2 regions of the Kitasatospora sp. NPDC097605 genome follow, and region 1 is predicted to be linked to the other one. Evidence: predicted binding sites of a transcription regulator. Region 1 holds the regulator's gene; the other holds the start of a gene.
What was found. The regulator HspR, encoded in region 1, represses chaperone genes until heat shock. The targets are predictions, from matches to a motif close to TTGAGNNNNNNNNNCTCAA.
Positions count from the first base shown of each region.

Region 1 (3,405 bases):
TTCGCATCGCCCACCGCGCTCGCAATGCCACCGGACCGCGCGGGTCCACTCGCCGGCATGGTCGGTTATAGCAGATTCATGACAAGGAGTCGTCAACATGCGTCGTGCACACCGCACTTTGATCCGTGCCTTGGCGGCGATCGCGATCATCGCGGCGGTCCCGATGGTGTCGTCTCCGGTGGACTGGGGCTGGGAGAACGGTTCCACCCACGGTGCCGTCGCGACCTCCTCCACCCTGAGCAACGACTGGGGCTGGAGCGCTCCCGCGCCGAACGTGACGGCCGCGGTGGTGCCGGCCGAGTCGCGGCTGCTCGCTCAGGACTGGGGCTGGTGAGCGGGGCCGCCCCCCTCCAGCTCCTGAAGTGACACGTCGTCCGACATGTCGTCCGCCGCGATGAGGTGCGGCGGATGATGGGCCATCCGCCAGCCGAGCTGGAACAGCGTCTCGGACTCGTACTCCTCCCGGAACTCCGCGATGTGCCGCGCGAGCGTGCGCTCGCTGATTCCGAGACTTCTGGCGATGACGCGGTGTCCCACGCCCTGGATCATCATGCGGAGGATCTTGGTGCGCAGGCGTGAGATGACCTCCTGCGGGACCTCGGTGGCGCCCGGGAAGGCTATCGAGCGTATCCAGAGTCCTTCGAAGGAGTCGATCAGGTAACTGACCACGGCGGGGTCGCGGACGACGGCGGCCTTGGCGTTGTCGTCCTGTGCGGGGATCACCGCGACCTCCCGGTCGACGATGATGAGCCGTTTGAAGGGCTCCGCGAGGGTTCTGACCTCCGCGCCGTGCTCGGTGATCCGTTCGACGTACTGGCGGGTGGGGGCCGAGTAGCGGGCGCTCGGCTGGTAGATGGTCCGCCGCTGGACGCCTCTGCGCAGCAGGAGGACGTCGCGTTCGACGATCCGCTGGATGATGGCGAGCGGGCGGCTTCCGCCGGGCTGCGCGGTGAGGACCTCTTTTTCCGCGCCTTCCACCAGGGATTCGATCTGCTGGTTGATTTCCGGCACACCGAGCGCGTATTCGATGAGGCCGCCCGGCTCGGTTCTGTGGTTCATCGAGCCGTAGGCGTGCGAGAGATCCTGCAACGCCTTCGGAGCGGACGAGGACTTCATCAGCAGGCTCAGGGCCTGTTCCTGCCACTGGCCGGCCAGTCGTCCCGCTATCCGGGAGGGATCGGCGACCGTCATCGTCGACGGGTCGTCGACATCGGGAATGAGCAGACCGAGTTCGAGGAGCTCGGCGCATGGTCGGGCGACGCCGGGACCGGTCGAGGCCGTCCGGCCGCCGTTCGCCACCGCTCTGAGGTAGAGCGCCCGTGCCTCCTCGGAGAGGATGCCGGTAAACGCTCCCCCCGGCTCCGTCCCACTCGTAGCGTTCATCTGCGACCTTTCAACCGTCCCGGCCCGACGGCGACGATTCCCCGTGGCAGGGGATCGCCAGGATCCTGTGTTCGATGGCCGCAGTCGGGCGCGAGTTCACCGGGGAGCACTCTACGCATGACCCGTAGCTGTCGGCACCCCTCCGATGGTGGGGTGCCGACGGTCGGGCACGGGCGGGTCGTGGTGGTCCCAGGGGGTCAGCGCTTGGGGCGCCAGACGACGAGGGCGCTGGAGTGCGGGGTCGGCGGCTGGTAGGGGACGAGGTCGCGCCGGTAGGAGGCGTGGATGGTGGCCTCGCGCTGCTGGAGCGCGGTGGCGGCCCCCTCCAGGGAGTCGGCCAGTTCGGCGATCCGGGACTGCAGGGCGGCGACCTGGTTCTCCAGCTCGATGATCCGCTTGATGCCGGCCAGGTTGATGCCCTCGTCCTGGGAGAGCCGCTGGACCTCGCGCAGCTGCTGGATGTCGCGCGCGGAGTAGCGGCGGCCGCGCCCGGCGGTGCGGTCCGGGCAGACCAGGCCGAGCCGGTCGTACTGACGGAGGGTCTGCGGGTGCAGGCCGGAGAGCTCGGCGGCCACCGAGATCACGTAGACCGGGGTCTCCTCGGTGAGCACGTACTGGGGCTGCGGGGCGGTCCGGCGGGTGGTGCGGCGGGCGCCGCCGGGCAGGCCGTCGCCCAGGCCGGGGCCGATGGGGTCGTCGGGGGTCATCTGGTCGTCACGCTCCCTTCGCCGCTCGGAAGAGGGCGGCTCGTGGGTCGTCGGAGGCGGTCGCCTCGCGGTACTGCTCCAGAGCGGTCAGCGCGTCGCCGGTGACGTGCTGGGGAACCACGACCTCCATGGTGACCAGGAGGTCGCCACGGGTGCCGTCCTTGCGGGTGGCGCCCTTGCCGCGGGCCCGCAGGGTGAGGCCGTTGGCGCTGCCCGGGGGCAGCTTGAGCTTCACCGAGGGGCCGTTCAGGGTCGGCACCTCGATGGTGCCGCCGAGCGCGGCCTCGGGGAAGGTCACCGGGACGGTCACCGTCAGGTTGTCGGCCTTGCGCCCGAAGACCGGGTGCGGGTCGACGTGGACGGTGACGTACAGGTCGCCGGGCTGGCCGCCGCGCTCGCCCTGGGCGCCCTTGCCCTTGAGGCGGATCCGCTGGGCGTCCTGGACGCCGGCCGGGATCCGGACCTGCATGGTGCGGGCGGAGCTGGCGCGGCCGCTGCCGTGGCAGTCGGGGCACGGGTCGTCGACGATCATGCCGCGGCCGCGGCAGTCCCGGCAGGGCTCGGAGAGCGCGAAGGCGCCCTGGCCGCGGCTGACCGTGCCGGAGCCGACGCAGGTCGGACAGACCCGCGGGGTGGTGCCCGACTTGGCGCCGGTGCCGTTGCAGAGCCGGCAGGGGGCCTGACTGGTCATCCGCAGCGGGACGGTCGCGCCGTCCACGGCCTCCTCGAAGGAGAGCGTCACCTCGGTCTCGACGTCGGCGCCGCGCCGCGGCTGGGCCTGCCGGCCGCCGCGGTTGAACAGGCCGCCGAAGACGTCGCCGAGGCCGCCGCCGGCGTTGCCGCCCTGGCTGCCGCTGAACAGGTCGCCGAAGTCGAAGCTGTAGCTGCCGGTGCCGCCCGGGCCGCCGGGCCGGAAGCCGCCGTTGGCGAAGAGGCTGCGGGCCTCGTCGTACTCCTTGCGGCGCTTCTCGTCGGAGAGGACGTCGTACGCCTCGGAGATGTCCTTGAACCGCTCCTCGGCCTTGGTGTCGCCCTTGTTGGCGTCGGGGTGGAACTCGCGCGCCAGCTTGCGGTAGGTCTTCTTGATCTCCGTGGCGCTGGCGTCCTTGGGCACGCCGAGGACCTTGTAGTAGTCCTTCTCCACGTAGTCCTTGCCGCTCATGGCCGGCGCCACCTCCCGAGGTCCATCGTCACTGTGCTGTCAACGGTCCGGGCACGGCCGTCGGTGCCCGGACACGTCGACAACGCGCTGCGGAGCCGGCCGCCGTACTGGCCGGCGTACGACTCCGCAGCGCAGGGGTTGTCAGCTGTCACC
Region 1 is NZ_JBEOSF010000007.1:262,204-265,608, forward strand. It holds gene ABTX81_RS11465 (hypothetical protein) at 98-334, shown strand; gene ABTX81_RS11470 (helix-turn-helix domain-containing protein) at 316-1,383, opposite strand; gene ABTX81_RS11475 (heat shock protein transcriptional repressor HspR) at 1,581-2,090, opposite strand; gene dnaJ (molecular chaperone DnaJ) at 2,098-3,252, opposite strand.

Region 2 (3,405 bases), on a different contig from region 1:
GATCGCGGCGGGCAGCTCGCGCTCCCCCAGCTCGTGCTGCGCGGCGATCTTGCGCAGCACCCGGGCGATGGCCCGTTCGAGGTTCCGGACGCCGGCCTCGCGGGTGTACTCGCCGGCCAGCCGGCGCAGCGCCGGCTCCTCGACCGCGACCTCGCCGCCGCCCAGTCCGGCCTTCTCCAGCTGGCGCGGGAGCAGGTGGTCGCGGGCGATGACGACCTTCTCGTCCTCGGTGTAGCCGTCCAGCCGGACCAGCTCCATCCGGTCGAGCAGCGGCTCGGGGATGGCCTCCAGCACATTGGCGGTGGCGAGGAAGACCACGTCGGAGAGGTCCAGCTCGACCTCCAGGTAGTGGTCGCGGAAGGTGTGGTTCTGCGCCGGGTCGAGCACCTCCAGCAGGGCGGCGGCCGGGTCGCCCCGGTAGTCCGAGCCGACCTTGTCGATCTCGTCGAGCAGGACGACCGGGTTCATCGAGCCGGCCTCCTTGATGGCGCGGACCAGCCGGCCGGGCAGCGCGCCGACGTAGGTGCGCCGGTGGCCGCGGATCTCCGCCTCGTCCCGGACCCCGCCGAGCGCGACCCGGACGAACGTACGGCCCATGGCGCGGGCCACCGACTCACCGAGCGAGGTCTTGCCGACGCCGGGCGGGCCGACCAGCGCCAGCACCGCGCCTCCCCGGCGGCCGCCGACCTGCCCGAGCCCCTGGTCGGCCCGGCGCTTGCGGACGGCCAGGTACTCGACGATGCGCTCCTTCACGTCGGCCAGTCCGGCGTGGTCGGCGTCCAGCACCGCGCGGGCGCCGGCGATGTCGTAGGAGTCCTCGGTGCGCTCGCTCCAGGGCAGCTCCAGGACGGTGTCCAGCCAGGTGCGGATCCACGAGCCCTCGGGCGACTGCTCGCTCGAACGCTCCAGCTTGTCGACCTCCTTGAGCGCGGCCTCGCGGACCTTCTCGGGCAGGTCGGCGGCCTCGACCCGGGCGCGGTAGTCGTCCTCCTCGCCGGCCGGGTCGCCGTTCAGCTCGGCCAGCTCCTTGCGGACGGCCTCCAGCTGGCGGCGGAGCAGGAACTCCTTCTGCTGCTTGGCGACGCCCTCCTCGACGTCCTTGCGGATGGTGTCGTTGACCTCCTCCTCGGCGAGGTGGTCGCGGAGCAGGCCGAGCGCGTACTCCAGTCGCGCGACCTGGTCGGCCTCCAGCAGCACCTTGAGCTTCTGCTCGGCGGTGACGAAGGAGGCGTAGCCGATGTTGTCGGCGAGCTCGCCGACGCCCTCGATGGCGGCCACCCGGTCGACGATCTGCCAGGCGCCGCGCTTGCGCAGCCACTGGGTGGACAGGCTCTTGTACTCCCTGACCAGTTCGGCGGCGCGCCCGGCCACCGGGGTGCCGACCGAGGACTCCCGGAACGGCGTGGTCTCCACCCAGAGCGCGGCGCCCGGCCCGGTGGTGCCGACGCCGATCCGCACCCGGCGCACCGCGCGGACCAGCGCGGCCGGGTCGCCGTCGGCCAGCCGGCCGACCTGCTCGACGGTGGCGAGGGTGCCGGCCGCCGCGTACGAGCCGTCCACCCGCGGGACCAGCAGGACCTGGGGCTTCCCGGTGGCGGCGGCGCGCGCGGCCTCGACGGCGGCGCGGACCTCGGTGTCCTTCAGGTCCAGCGGGACCACCATGCCCGGCAGGACGACCTCGTCGTCGAGCGGCAGCACGGGCAGGGTGAGCGGTGTGGACATCGATGCCATGATCTCTCCCCAGTCAGCGAACTTGAGTCGACCTGACTAAGGCCACGCGGCCGCCGGATGTTCCCCGGGGTGCGTTCGCCGTGAGCGAACGGTGAAGGATCCCTGGTCCTCCCGTCAAAAACCGGGCGGGGACCGGCTCAGAAGCGCTCCAGCACCGCCGCCCGGCGCGGCGCGGACGCCGGCGCGGGGTTCGTCCGGGGGCGCCCGGCGGACGCTCCGAGCCGGGTACTGCGCGGCCGGGTCCCGTCCCAGCGGCGCAGCCACCGCCACAGCGCCACCCCGGTCAGCAGCGCCGCCGGGTGTCCGACACCGGTGACGAGGTCCCGGTCGCCGGCGATCTGCTCGGCGATCAGCGCCGCGGCCAGCCCGAGCACGACCACCCGCCCGCCCGGCCGCAGCAGCCCGGCCAGCGCGCCGAGGCTGGCCAGCACGCCGTAGCTGACGCCGATGTCCAGGTAGTCCATCGCGGCCGGCTCCAGCCGCCCGCTCTCCACCGCGACGATCACCACACCCTGGGAGAGCAGGGTGGCGCCGATGTGCCCGGCGGCGAAGACGGCGGCCGCCCGGGCCGGGCCGACCCGGCGCTCCAGCGGCGCGACGGTGAGGGCGAAGGCCCACAGGTAGGGCACCCAGTCCGGTCCGGCCACCCAGAAGCCGCTGAACACCAGCGCCCGCAGCGGGTGCTGCAGCAGGTTGTGCCCGTCCGAGCTGGACGCCTCCTGGAGCCGGTGCACGAGGTCCGGGTCGGCCAGCCCGGCGAAGGTGGTGGTGGCGCCGACCACGGCGAGGTAGCCGAGCGCGAAGGGGTTGCGCCGGGGGGTCGGCACCCGCGCGAGCAGCCAGTGGACCGTCCCGGCCCGCAGGCCGTGCCGGAGCATGCCGTACGGCGGCGGCCCGCCGCGCCCGGCGCGCACCTGCCGCTCCGTCATGCCGCCTCCGCTCACCGCCCGCAGCCGCCTCGTCCCCGCGCGTGTCCAACGTACCGGCGCGCCCGGGAAATCCCGCCCCCGCGATTTGTCGTGGTCACGGTACGACCGGCGCCTGGGAGCCCGCTGGGAGAACGCTGTGCGCGGCCGGTTCGCGGGGTGGTCGAATTGGTCCAGACCTTCTCCCCCTATACGGACTCCCATCCCCGCTGACCGGCGGCTTGGCGCCGACTGATGTGCATACATACCGTCACGGAGTGAAAAAACGCCGGGTAAGGTATCGGCCCGTGCCCACTTCCGAGTGGGTCCGACGGTCGGCCCGGCAAGCCGGCCCGCGGGCCGGAAATGTCCGGTCCACCTGCCGGGAATCACCCGCTGTCCGTACGCTGCGAGGTGTGCGGGAGAGGTGAGCGGCGCACGCGCGCTCGCCGATCCCGCGAAACGCGACGGGACGGCGGACCCGGCACAGTCCACGACGGAACAAGACTACGAGCGGAGCCTTCGCCATCCCCACAGAGATGGCCGGCCCGCAGCCCTGGGGGCGGTGGCGTGACCGTGACAGAAATGCAGCAGGACAACCAGAACGCCGGCGGCACGGTGAGCAGTCAGCGCAGAGTGCTGGTGGTCGAGGACGAGCCCACGATCGCCGAGTCCATCGCGGCCCGGCTGGGCGCGGAGGGCTTCAAGGTCGCCGTGGCCCACGACGGCCCGGGCGCCGTCGACGGCTTCCACACCTGGCAGCCCGACC
Region 2 is NZ_JBEOSF010000025.1:10,511-13,915, forward strand. It holds gene lon (endopeptidase La) at 1-1,731, opposite strand, end outside; gene ABTX81_RS25625 (rhomboid-like protein) at 1,869-2,660, opposite strand; gene ABTX81_RS25630 (response regulator transcription factor) at 3,222-3,405, shown strand, end outside.
Region 2: lon (endopeptidase La) is a predicted target of HspR. The motif match lies at 1,754-1,772, and genes of this name have one in related genera.